DNA from 3 places in the Nonomuraea maheshkhaliensis genome. Region 3 is predicted to be linked to each of the others. Evidence: riboswitches for the same ligand, from Rfam matches in the RefSeq annotation. Region 3 holds a riboswitch; each other region holds the start of a gene.
The links. Region 3 has a riboswitch for cyclic di-AMP ahead of ABFX54_RS42460 (C40 family peptidase). Riboswitches for the same ligand answer to the same signal wherever they lie in the genome.
Positions count from the first base shown of each region.

Region 1: linked by a shared signal. The riboswitch ahead of ABFX54_RS23990 (coiled-coil domain-containing protein) and the one ahead of ABFX54_RS42460 (C40 family peptidase) in region 3 are both predicted to bind cyclic di-AMP.
Region 2: linked by a shared signal. The riboswitch ahead of ABFX54_RS39620 (hypothetical protein) and the one ahead of ABFX54_RS42460 (C40 family peptidase) in region 3 are both predicted to bind cyclic di-AMP.

Region 1 is NZ_BAAAMU010000035.1:72,887-77,157, forward strand. Features, by position in the region: gene ABFX54_RS23985 (M50 family metallopeptidase) at 53-1,357, shown strand; gene ABFX54_RS23990 (coiled-coil domain-containing protein) at 1,426-2,382, opposite strand; cyclic di-AMP (ydaO/yuaA leader) riboswitch at 2,388-2,529, opposite strand; gene galT (galactose-1-phosphate uridylyltransferase) at 2,598-3,677, opposite strand; gene ABFX54_RS24000 (DeoR/GlpR family DNA-binding transcription regulator) at 3,674-4,271, opposite strand, start outside.
Region 2 is NZ_BAAAMU010000086.1:36,153-40,423, reverse strand. Features, by position in the region: gene ABFX54_RS39635 (rod shape-determining protein) at 1-724, opposite strand, end outside; gene ABFX54_RS39630 (class I SAM-dependent methyltransferase) at 796-1,416, shown strand; gene ABFX54_RS39625 (DUF5302 domain-containing protein) at 1,510-1,710, shown strand; cyclic di-AMP (ydaO/yuaA leader) riboswitch at 1,876-2,008, shown strand; gene ABFX54_RS39620 (hypothetical protein) at 2,192-2,758, shown strand; gene ABFX54_RS39615 (alpha/beta fold hydrolase) at 2,823-3,668, shown strand; gene ABFX54_RS39610 (hypothetical protein) at 3,712-4,083, opposite strand; gene ABFX54_RS39605 (roadblock/LC7 domain-containing protein) at 4,122-4,271, opposite strand, start outside.
Region 3 is NZ_BAAAMU010000102.1:439-4,709, forward strand. Features, by position in the region: partial or broken gene ABFX54_RS42450 (NYN domain-containing protein) at 1-159, shown strand, start outside; gene ABFX54_RS42455 (C40 family peptidase) at 243-1,217, shown strand; cyclic di-AMP (ydaO/yuaA leader) riboswitch at 1,755-1,920, shown strand; gene ABFX54_RS42460 (C40 family peptidase) at 1,994-2,515, shown strand; gene ABFX54_RS42465 (gluzincin family metallopeptidase) at 2,671-3,699, shown strand; gene ABFX54_RS42470 (M48 family metallopeptidase) at 3,909-4,271, shown strand, end outside.

The DNA.
Region 1 (4,271 bases), on a different contig from region 3:
TGGGGCTGTCGGACCCTTCGTCTGTCCTGTCGTCTGCCGGGAGCACACCTCGATGAACTGGCTCTACGTCGTGGGGATCATCCTCTTCCTCCTCGGTCTGATGGTCTCCATCGCGCTGCACGAGCTCGGCCACCTGGTGCCGGCCAAGATCTTCGGCGTCAGGGTGACCCAGTACATGGTGGGTTTCGGCTCCACGGCGTGGTCGCGGCGCAAGGGCGAGACCGAATACGGCATCAAGTGGATCCCGTTCGGCGGCTACATCCGCATGATCGGCATGCTCCCGCCCCGCCCCGGCGACGAGCCGGGCAAGCTCAGGAGCACCGCCACGGGCCCGTGGCAGGGCCTGATCGAGTCGGCCCGCGACGCCGCGCAGGAAGAGGTGCGGCCGGGCGACGAAGACCGCGTCTTCTACCGCAAGAAGTGGTGGCAGAAGGTCATCATCATGTCCGGCGGCCCGGCGATGAACTTCGTGCTCGCCTTCGTCTTCTTCAGCATCCTGCTGGTCGGCATCGGCCTGCCCGCCTGGGCCCCGATCGTCTCGCCCGAGACCCACACCTGCGTGATCCCGATCTCCGAGCAGCGCGCCCAGTGCGCGCCCGGCGACAAGCTGACGCCCGCCGCCCAGGCCGGCATGAAGCCCGGTGACCGCATGGTCTCCTTCGACGGCCAGAAGATCGGCTCCTGGGACGACGCCACCCGCCTGATCCGCTCCCACGGCCCCGGCCCGGTGCGACTCGGCATCGAGCGCGACGGCAAGCCGATGACGCTCAGCGTCACGCTCATCGCCCAGGACCGGCCCAACCTCGAAGACCCCGAGAAGATCGACAAGAACGTCGGCTTCCTCGGCGTGCTGCCCACCGAGGTCATGGAGAAGCAGAGCCTCGGCCAGGTCGTCGGCTACATGGGCGAGCTGACCGCCCGGGTGGCGGGCTCGCTGCTCAACCTGCCGGAGAAGATGGTCGGCGTCTGGCACGCGGCCTTCTCCGGCGACGAGCGCGACCCCGAGGGCCCGGTGGGCGTGGTCGGCGCTGGCCGCATGGGCGGCGAGATCCTCGCCTCCGACCTGTCCACCGAGAAGAAGATCGCCATCTTCGTCAACCTGCTGGCCGGCTTCAACCTGGCGATCGGCATGTTCAACCTCATCCCGCTGCTGCCGCTCGACGGCGGTCACGTCGCCGGGGGCCTGTGGGAGGGCATCAAGCGGGCGTACGCCAAGGTCATGAAGCGGCCGGAGCCGGCCTACGTCGACATCGCCAAGGTGCTGCCGCTGACGTACGCGCTCGCGATCGTGATGATGATCATGGCCGGTCTGCTCGTCTACGCCGACCTGGTCAACCCGCTCACGCTGACCAACTGACGCCCCCTGAACATGACGCGGGGCCCGTGCCGTCTCCTCGGCAGGGGCCCCGTTCGGCTTTCCCGGCGTCAGTTCATCGAGATGTGCACGTGGTCGAAGTGGTTCTCGGTGATGCTGCCGCGGTTCGACATCGTTCGCCAGCCCGACCCGTGGTTGATCCGCTGCTTCCAGATCACGTACTTGACGCCCAGCTTGCCCTTGTTCGCCAGCGCCCAGTCCGCCAGCCGGTCGCCGAGGGCGTTGTTGGCCGCCGACGGCATCGAGCCGCCCGTGCTCATCATGAAGTCGCAGGCCCGGCCCAGCGGGTGCTCGCCGCTCGCGCCCGCGCGGAAGCAGCCCACGGAGAACGGCAGCGCGAAGTTCTTGGCCACCTGGGCCTTCATCAGCCGCGTCCGCGGGGTGATGTGGTCAGGGCCGGACGGCAGTTGCGGCGCCCACGAACCGTCGGAGTTGCGGCCCGTCGCGAACGGCACCAGATCCTTGAGCTTGTCCTCGATGTCGTCGATGACCTTCTCGGCGTCGTCGCGCTGACTGTCCACCTCGGCCGCGTCGGCCTTGATCCTGGTCGCCAGGGCGGCGGCCTCCTTGCTGGCCTTCTCCTTGTCGTCCTTGGCCTTGGCCACGCTCTGCACGACCGCCTGCTGCTCGGCCGTCAGCTGTTCGAGCAGGGCGGCGCTGCTGCCGCGCTCGGGGGTCATCAGGAAGGGGAGCGAAGGATCGGCGTTCTGGTAACGCAGGCGGGCGATCTCGGCGACCCGCTGCTCGGCCGTGGCCAGCGTCTGCTCGGCGGTGGCCAGCCTGGCCTTGGCCGCCTCGGCGGCCTGCTGGGCCTTGGCCAGCTCGACGCGCCTGAGGTTGTACTTCTCGATGAGCTTGTCGACCTTGGTGTTGAGCTGTTTGAGCTGCGCCCGGAGCTTCGCCTCCGAGGGTTTGGGGGCGGCGGACGCCGGAATCGCCGGAAGGACGGCGACGGCGGCGGCGGTGATCAGACCGATGGCAAGAGTCGCGGGGGACGAAGCCGCCACGTAGGTGTTCCTCTCCCTCTGCCGGCCGGGTTAGCTGACGGGTTCGGGCATGGGAGTGCGCCCTACCACCGAAGCGGATTCACCCCAGGTGCGGTTTCGGGTCCCCGGCTCCCGGGCCACGCGCCCGGGATTAGGCAAGCGACGGCTGTTATGGCCGGTGCTTATGGGGATATTAGTGGTAGATCACGAGTCATGCGACCTTAAGAGGAAATCAATTAGTGATCTACTTGTGATCGAAGCATGCGCGCCGCCTCCTCCGGCAGCACGTCGTTGACGAAGGCGCCCATCGCCGACTCCGAGCCGGCCAGGAACTTCAGCTTGTTCGGCGCCCGCCGGATGCTGAACAGCTCCAGGTGCAGGTAGGCCAGCTCCCTGTCCTGGCGTACGGGCGCCTGGTGCCAGGCCGAGATGTACGGCATCACCACGCCGAACAGCCCGTCGAAGGCCCGCAGCACCGAGGTGTAGAGGGGGGCGAACGCCGCCCGCTCCTCCTCCGTGAGCGCCGCCAGGTCCGGCACCTGCCGGTGCGGATACACGTGCACCTCGAACGGCCAGCGCGCGGCGGCCGGCACGAACGCCGTCCACAGCTCGTTGGCGGCCACCACCCGCGTCCCCGCAGCCCGCTCGGCCGCCAGCACGTCGGCGAACAGGTTGCCCGGCCCCCGATGGCGGGCAGCCGCGCCGAGTTGCAGCTTGGCCTTGGGCGTGACGTACGGGTAGGCGTAGATCTGGCCGTGCGGATGGGCGAGCGTGATGCCGATCTCCTCGCCCCGGTTCTCGAAGCAGAAGACCTGCTCCACGCCGTCGATCCCGGAGAGCTCGGCCGTGCGGTCGGCCCACGCCTCCATGACCAGCTCCACCTGGGCGTCGGAGAGCCTGGAGAAGGAGGAGGAGTGGTCGGAGGTGAAGCACACCACCTCACACCTCCCCACGCCCGGACGGACCTCGCTCAGTCCGCCCACCTCCTGATAAGTCCCGAAATTTGTGGAGAAAGAGGGGAAGCGGTTCTCGAACACCACCACGTCGTAGTCGTGCGCCGGGATCTCCGTCGACCGCTCGTCCGACGACGGGCACAGCGGGCACTCCGACGTGCCGCCGGTCGGCAGGAACGTACGCGTCTGCCGGTGCCCCGCGACCGCGATCCACTCCTCGGTCAGCGGGTCGTAGCGCAGCTCGGAGGCCACCGGCCGGGGGTCGAGCGTCCGCCGGTCGATCGCGCTCCTGTCGGCGTCGTCCCGCCGGTCGAAGTAGATCAGCTCCCGGCCGTCGGCCAGATGGGTGATGGTGCGCTTCACTGCGAGCCCTCCGCGATGATCAATTGCCCGGCCCTTTCGGCCAGGTCGGTGCGTGCGTCCTCGGGCAGCCCCGCGTCGCTGATGACCACGTGGGCCTCACTCAGCTCGGCGATGGTGCTGATGCCGACCGTGTTCCACTTCGTGTGGTCGGCCGGGACGACCAGCCTGGTCGCGGCCGTCACGAGCTCTCTGTCGGTCTCCGACTCCAGCAGGTTGGGCGTGGTGAACCCGGCCCGCACGCTCATCCCGTGCACGCCGAGGAAGAGCGTGTCGACGTGCAGGCGGCGGATCGCCGCCACCGCGACCGGCCCCACCAGCGCGTCGGACGGCGTGCGCATCCCTCCGGTCAGCACCACGGTGCGGTCGGTGCGCGGGTTGCGGTGGAAGACCTCGGCGACCGGGATCGAATTGGTGATCACGGTCAGCTCGGGCACGCCGATCAGATGATGGGCCAGCGCCCACGTGGTCGTCCCCGCCGACAGCGCCACGGCCGTGCCGGGGCGGACCAGCCCCGCCGCGTGCCGCGCGATGGCCTCCTTCTCCTGCTGCTGGCGGGCGGACTTGGCGGTGAAGCCCGGCTCCTCGGTCGAGCCG
Region 2 (4,271 bases), on a different contig from region 3:
GCGCGGTCGCCTCGAAGATCCGCTCCACGGGCAGCGCCAGCTCGCGCTCACGCCCGGTGTCGGGGTCGCGGGCGTGCACCATGATCTCCCGGTCCCCGCCGCCCGCGCGGCGCTTGGCCGACTCGGCCTCGGGCTCGTCGAGCAGCAGCCCGTGCTCGCGCTCGACGAAGCGGGCGATGGCCCGGTTGACGGCCTGTCCCCCGTACGGCACAGAACCGGCCGCCACCACCGACTCCCCGGACAGCACCGCGATCCGCGCCGCGTCCCGGCCGATGTCGATCACCATGTGCCCGGCGCAGTCGTTCAGCTCCATCCCGGCCCCCAGCGCGGCGGCCAGGGCGTGCGGGACGAGCTGCACCGTCCGCGCCTCCGCCTCGTAGGCGATGTCACGCAGCGCCGCCCGGTCGATCGGGGTGGAGTCGGCGGGCAACGCCATGACCACGCGCGGGCGGGCGTACGGATGCCAGTGCACCTTGCGCAGGAAGTGCCGGATCATGCGCCGGGCCAGCTCGGTGTCGGCGGGCAGCCCGCCGCTGACCGGCCAGCACGTACGCCCGCCCCCGCCCAGTGCGGCGGCTTCCACGCCGTACCCGATGACCTTGCCCGTCCGGCCGTCACACATGACGGCGGAGGGCTCGTCGAGCACGATGCCCTTGCGTCTGGCGTAGATCCGCGTGCTCGCGGCTCCCAGATCCATCGCGAGGTCACGACCGAGGAGTCTCATTGGCGTATCCCTATCCTGGACCGCTCCAAAGCAACACCAGGAACGCAAAGGAACCCCTTTACCCTGAAACCGTGCTCAACTACGACCGCGAGGCCGCCTCCTACGACGAAAGCCGCGGCGGCCTTCCCCGCGCCAGAGCAGCGGCCCAGGCCGTGCACGATCTGGTCGGCACGGGCATGCTCGCCGGCCAGGCCGCGCACGGCCTGCCCGGCGAGGGGACGCTGCTCGACATCGCCTGCGGCACCGGCCTGGTGAGCCGGGAGTTGGCCGGGCTCGGGCTGCGCGTGCTCGGTGTGGACGCCTCGGCCGGGATGGCCGGGGTGGCCGCCGGCCGGATCGACGTGGTCCTGGGCGACGGGCGCCGGCTTCCCGTGCGTGACCGCTCGGTCGACGCGGTCACCACGATCTGGCTGCTCCACCTGCTCGACGACGCCCGCCCGGTGATCGCCGAGGCCGCTCGGGTGCTGCGGCCCGGGGGAGTGTTCGTCACGACGGTCGACAAGCGGGCCGCGCACGGGCCCGGCGGGCGGCAGGATCCGCCGGACCGGGCCGAACTCGTGGTCGAGGTGGCCGCCGGGCACGGGCTGGTGCTCAGCGGTGAGGCCCGGTTCGCGGGGCACGGCCAGGGGCGCGACGGCGCCGCCGATCCGGTGTTCCGGCTGCTGGCCTTCACCGCGTCCGGAGAGCGGTGAGGGTTGCCGTGCCTGAACCGCCTCGAGGCCGGTTTCGCGTCGTAAGCGGTGTCATGCGAAGCTGTCAGTGTCCCCAACACCTTGGAGGTCCTCATGGCGGATACACCGGAGCCGGAAGTCAGCGAAACTCCCGAGGACGAGATGAAGCGCAAGTTCCGCGAGGCACTGGAGCGCAAGCGCAGCCAGGCCGCGGGCTCGGGCGCGGGTGGCAGGGGCGTCGACCCTTCGAAGATCCACGGGGCGCACGGTCCGGCTGCGAGTAAGAGATCGTTCAGGCGCAAGAGCGGCGGCTGAGGCGGAAAAATCCGAGGGGGTACGGCATGCCCGTGCCCCCTTCTTCATTCCCGGACGAAGGTAGATCTTTCGACCTGTTCGTGGTGGAACGTTTGCGTATGTCCGTTTCCATAGTTAGAGTAACGGCCATTACCAGCCGGTGACCTAGTCCTTACCCAAAGAGACTGCCGACTGGCGCCGAATCCCGAACCCAGGGAACCGGGGACCCACCTCATGGGGTGAATCCGGCCACACGCCGGTAGGGCATCTCCACGCCCGAACCCGTCAGCTAACCCGGTAGGCGTGATGGAGAGGACCGAATACCCCATGCATCAGCGTGTCACACCCCCGGACCGCGTGCCGGCCGCCTACTAGAGCGGCCCCCTTCTCCAAAGGCTCGTCATTTTGCGTATCGCGTAGCGACGTCAGGTGATTTCCCGCTACGCGCCATTCCCCCATGGGCGCAAACTCCCTTGTCCCCTCGCGAAGGGTTTACCTTTTCATGTCTGCCCGTTCTGGCCTGCGTTCCCTCACCCTCCTTACCGCAATCGCCATCGGCACGCTGACCATCGCCGGCCCGGCCGCTCACGCCGCCACCGGCACGGACGAGAAGGTCCTGCTCAAGGGCTCCACCACGGCCTCGTACTTCTGGGACGACGCCTCGGGCCGCGCCGGCGACACCGGCCTCCCCGCCAGTGGCAAGCCCATGCAGAAAGGGCTGGCCGCCAGCCCCAGCTGGCCCCTCATGACCGAGGGGTACGTGATGTACAAGGGCAAGAAGCTGCCCTTCTTCGTGGGCGACCGCGGCCCCGGTGAGCCCTCCAACCGGGGCATCATGCTCGACCTCGACGCCAAGACCTTCGCCGAGCTGACCGGCGGCCGGTTCAACTCCAGCACGCTGGGCGTGGACGGCGTCGGCGGCCAGGGCCACATCGAGATCGACTACGTCATCACCAAGTGGGGCGACGGCCCGGGCAAGAAGAACTACCCGGTCCCGTTCTCGACCCGCGCGTGGGCCGAGCGTGACCACAACCCGGCCACCCCGCCGCAGGACGAGGCTCAGAGCTGATCCCAGGGCTGACCCCCGACGTCCGCCTTTGCGGAGTCAAGACCAGAATGTCATTCTGGTCTTCGTGACCAACCGCGCAGCCGCGAACGGCATCGACATCGCCTACGAGAGCTTCGGCTCACCGCAGGGCCGGCCCCTGCTCCTCATCATGGGCCTCGGCGCCCAGCTGATCCAATGGGACGAAGGGCTCTGTGAGCTCCTCGCGGAGCAGGGGCACCACGTCGTCCGGTACGACAACCGCGACGTGGGGCTGTCCACCCACTTCCACGACGCGGGCGTGCCCGCGGCGGGAGCGCCCGCCCCCTACCTGCTGGACGACATGGCCGACGACGCCGCGGCCCTCATGGACGTGCTCGGCTGGCCGTCCGCCCACGTGGTGGGGGCCTCGATGGGCGGCATGATCGCCCAGGCGCTGACCATCCGCCACTCCGAGCGGGTGCTGACCCTGACCTCGATCATGTCCACCCCCGCCCCGTCCGTCGCCCCGCCCACGGAGGCCGCCTCCGCGGCGCTCATGGGCCGCCCGCCCGCCGACCGCGAGTCGGCGCTTGAGCAGGCGGTGGAGCGGTGGGCGGTCATCGGCTCGCCCGGCTACGAGCTGGATCGCGAGCGGATCACGGAGATGGCCGGGCGTTCCTTCGACCGCAGCTTCGACCCGGCGGGCACGGCCAGGCAGTTCGCCGCCATCATGGCGTCGGGCGACCGTACGGAGGGGCTGAAGGGGGTGCGCGTGCCGACGCTGGTGCTGCACGGCGAGGCCGACCCGCTCGTCCCCGTGGCCGGCGGCCGGGCGACGGCGGCGGCCGTCCCGGGAGCGCGGCTGGTGACCTACCCCGGCATGGGGCACGACCTGCCGCGCGAGCTCTGGCCCGCCTTCACCGCCGAGATCACCAAACTGACCTCCGCCTGAGGCGGCGAGCCGTGGCCCGCGCCGCGCGCGGGCCACGGCGCTGTCAGATCTCCAGCTTCTCCTCGATGCCCCGCAACTGGTGCCGGGCGAGCGCCAGGTTGGCGCGCGAGCGGTCGAGCGCGAGGTAGAGGAACAGCCCCTTGCCGCCGCGCCCGGTGATCGGGCGGATGATGTGGTACTGGGTGCCCAGCGAGATCAGGATGTCCTCGATGCTCTCCTTGAGCCCGAGCGAGTCCATCGTGCGGAGTTTGGCCTTGACCACCTCGGTGTTGCCGGCCGCGGCGATCTGGAGGTCGAGGTCCTTGGAGCCGCCCAGCGTGCCCAGCGCCATGCCGCTGCCGTGATCGACGATGGCCGCGCCGACCGTGCCGTCGATGCTCATCATCTCCTTGAGAGAGACGTCCATTCCGGCCATGTTTCTTCCTCCCTTGTCGTGTTCTGAACGGGTTCCGCTCAGTGTTTGCGTGCTGCGACGGCGGCCACCGCGGCGGCCGTCTTCCTGCCCTCCAGCCGCAGCAGCCCGACGTTCGCGCCGGGTCCGGCCAGGACCGTGAGGACGATGGTGGGGCCGGCGGCGTAGAAGGCCACGAAACCGGCGGTGCC
Region 3 (4,271 bases):
ATCGCCGACGACCTCATCCGCCAGCTCGTCCGCGCCGAACCCCCAGGCAGGGCCATCGCCGTGGTGTCGTCGGACCGCGAGGTCGCCGAGTCCGTCCGGCGGATGGGAGCCAGACCCGTTCCGTCGGGTTTGCTGCTGCGCAGGCTCGGTCGCGCCTAAGTTACGAAATGGCGGTTTAGTCGAACCACACCCGCCACTTCTGTACTATTTCGCCCCAGATATAATCCCTGGGAGGCGACACAGTGAGGTTTGGCCGGGTGCCGGTGGCCACGGGTCTCGCGTTCGGGCTGATGCTGATCCCCATGGGGGCGGCCACGGCTGACCCCAAACCCACGCTCGCGCAGGCGAAGGCCAAGCTCGACAAGCTCAACGACAAGGCCGACAAGGTCGTCGACCGCTACAACACGGCGACCGAGCGCTACAAGAAGGCCAAGTCCACGTACGGCGAGCTCAACGCGAGCTACAAGCGCAAGCTGGCCACGGTCGCGGACCTGCGGGCCGAGGTCGTCGGCATGGCGGTCTCCAGCTATCAGGCCGGCAACGACGTCACCTCGTGGCCCGGCATCTTCGGCTCGCCCAACCCGCAGGACATGCTCGCCGGGCTGGCCCTGGCCGGGCAGGTCTCGCAGGAGAAGGCCGAGAAGCTGGCGGCCTTCGACCGGGAGAACCGGGGCCTGAAGGTCGAGCGGGGCAAGGCGCAGAAGGCGCTGCAGGACGCAGACAAGGAGCGCGACGCCGTCGAGAAGGAACGCGCGGAGATCCTCAAGCTGATCAAGGACCAGAAGAAGCTGCTGGAGAAACTGGGGGCCTACAACCCGGGCAACCCCAACAGCGTGGGCCTGAAGTACACCGGCCCCGCCTCGGGCAGCGCGGCTGCGGTGCTGCGGTTCGCGTTCGCGCAGGTGGGCAAGCCGTACCGGTTCGGCGCCACGGGGCCGAGCTCGTACGACTGCTCGGGGCTGACCCAGGCGGCCTGGCGGGCGGCCGGGGTCTCGCTGCCCCGTACGACGTGGCAGCAGTGGGCGTGGGGGGCCAACCGCAAGGTGGACCTCAAGTCGCTGCAGCCCGGTGACCTCATCTTCAGCGCGGGGCTCGGGCACGTCAGCATCTACGCGGGCAACGGGCAGATCGTGCACGCGCCGCAGACGGGTGACGTCGTCAAGGTGGTCAAGCTCTCGTCGTACGGCAGCACGCTGGTGGGGGCCGTGCGTCCGTAGCGACTGGTTTCCTGTCCCGTCGTCCGGCCGCTCTCGGCCGGCGGCGGGATTTTTTCCGCCTCTTCCTACTATGGATCATCGTTCACGAGGCGGAGTCGCGTTTTGGAATCGCCTCGCGGCCTGTGCCGATGCCTACGGCCGCCGCCGTACATATCCGGAAATCTGCCGCGACTGTCCCTCAAGCCGGTCAGAAGTCCCGGGAGCGCTCCCGGGCCCCGAACGCGTGATTTAAGCGGGAAATCTGTGACATAAGCGACAACTTGGGCCTGACAATCTTGGGCTCGCACAAGTGTGAGCAGGGTCACATTTCCATAACATAACCTGGTGTTCCAGCAGGGGTTTCGAATCTGACAAAGTCCTCTGTCTGATCTTTACAGCCGGGCTCACGCTTTGCCGATCCTTGAACTTCCGGCGTAGCTTCTGGCGTCGTCGCGGTGCACAAGCCATGGCCCCGCGAACCCGCATCGGTCCCCTCCCGATGTGCGACAGATAGAAATCCGCCGGTCGTTCCCCGATATCCCCATGTCATTTCACCGGGGCTTCGACCTGCCGAATCCGTGCAGCCAGGAGGCACGGAGCCGGGGACCCAGCGATCCCACGTTTCCCCAGGGATCAGGGGTGAATCGGCGCGCGTATCGCGCCGTAGGGCGACTTCCAGGCCCGAATCCGTCAGCTAACCCGGTAGGCGTTCGTGGAAGACACAAGGAGAAATCCTGTCCAGCTCCCTGCATAACCCCCGTCTGTCCCGCCTTGCCCTGAGTGGCGTAGCGCTCACCATGACCGTGACGGCCGGAGGTGCCATCCTCCTTGCTCCGACGGCTCAGGCGGAGACGACGAGCGAATCGACCGTCACGACGGTGAAGGCGGAAACCACCGCCAAGACCTCGAAGAAGGTCACGGCCGCCCAGCGAAGGGCAGCCAAGGTCGCTCGGCAGCAAGCGAAGGCCCGCAAGGCCGTCGCCGTGGCCAAGAACCAGATCGGTGACCCGTACCGGTACGGAGCCACAGGACCTGGTTCGTTTGACTGCTCCGGTCTCGTCCAGTTCGCCTGGAAGCGAGCCGGAGTGAAGCTCCCGCGGGTGGCGAGCAGCCAGTTCGCCCGCATCAGGAACAAGATCTCCTGGCGGCAGTTGAAGCCCGGTGATCTCATGTTCTTCAACGGGCTCGGCCACGTCGGCATGTACGTCGGCAAGGGCAAGATGATCCACTCGCCTCGGACAGGCGAACGGGTGCGCATCGACAAGCTGGGCGGTTGGCGCCGGTCGTCATTCGTCGGCGCGGTCCGTCCCGGCATGTGAAGAAGCCCCGCCCGGATCCACGGAAAGCCTTCCCGGATCCGGACGGGGCTCTCGCACGTCCAGGGCCGCCCACGGCCCGTCCCCGGCCCATCCGCGGCTCGTCCCCGGCCCTCACAGCGCACCTACGGCCACCCACCAGGCACGTACAAGACCCCATGGCACGTCCCGATGGCGCCCCCGACGGGCCGGGCGGCCGGAACGGCGGTGCGGACCGGGCCGGTGAGGGCGGCGCCGGCTCGGCCGGGATGAAGTCCGTGCGGGTCCGGCTACGATCGGGCTTCGTGTCCGAGCAGGTGAGCCGACGAGCCGTGGTGGCCTGCCTGCTGCTCATCGCCTCCGGCGGCGCGCCGCTCCACGACTCCCCGATCCTTCCCCCGGAGGCGCGCGACCTCTGGCCGGGCCGCGGCACGGTGATCCGCCGCGGACGGCTCTCCACGGTCGTGGGCTCCGGCGCCAGTAGCGGCGGTGAAGACGCCCGCGGCGCTGCGGACGACGACAAGGGCGGCGGCAAGGGCGGGGACGGCAAGGACGGCGGCGGCAGCGGTGGCGGCGGGCTGGAGGAGCTGGCGGTGAGGGCCGACAGGGCGGGGCTCAGGGTCGCCCGAGTGCTCGGCAGGCCGGTGCGCCCGCTGGTGATCGTGCCGGATTCCGCCCAGGAGGCCGCCCGCCTGGCGCGCGTGGCCCGGGTCGACGGGCTGGCCGCGATGGCGGACGGCGGGCGCGTGATCGTCGTTCCCGAGCTCTTCGCCACCCTCACCCCCACCGGCAAGGACGTCGTGCTCGCCCACGAGCTCACCCACGTCGCAGCGGGCACCGACGGGCTCCCGATCTGGCTGTACGAAGGGTTCGCCGACTACGTGGGCTACCGCGACGCCGGGCTGCCCGTGACGACCGTCGCCGCCGAACTGGCCGCCGAGGTGCGCGCGGGACGCCTGCCGGACGCGCTGCCCGGCTCCGCGGACTTCGCGGCGGACGGCCGGGACCCGGCGCGGCCGGCGCGCGCGTACCAGGAGGCGTGGCTGGCGTGTCGCTTCCTCGCCGACCGGTTCGGCGAGGAGACGCTGGTGAGGCTCTACCGCGCGGCCAGGACGACAGGCGCCGACCGGGCGCTCGCCGCGCGGGGACTCACGGTCGCCACACTGACGGCACGGTGGCGCGCGTACGTGCGGGATCAGCTCGGGTGAAGGGGAGCCAGATGAGCGAACGGCAGGACGCGGAGGACTCACCGAGGCGGGACGAGCCCCCGGACGCCGCCACGACGGCGGTGACCGCCACGAACCCACCCGGACCCGGCGACACCACCTCCGCCCCGGAATTCGTCCCACAGCCCGCCCCAGGGCCCGCTGGCGCTGGAGAGACGCGTGGCAGGCCGTACGGAGGGGAGGAGGGAGCTGTGGGGGAGCGGGAGCCGGATTCCGGCGGCGGCCTCGGGCGGCCGGCGGCGATCACGCTCGTGCTGCTCGGCCTCGCCGTCCTGGCCGTGGCCGCGTTCAGCACGCCTTGGCAGGCGCTGACCGGCGGGCCGCCGGACCCGTCCCGCGACTTCACCGCCGCCCAGATCGCGAAGGCGCGCGCGTTCGACGCGGTCACCAGCCTGCCCGCCTACCTCTCGCTCGCCCTCACCCTCGTCTTCGCCGGCCTCCTCGTCGCCACCCCGTTCGGCGCGAAGGTGACAGGGCGGCTGAAAGGCCCGTGGTGGCTGCGGGTGATCCTCGGCGTCGTGCTGATCACCGCGATCACCGAGCTGGTCAGGTGG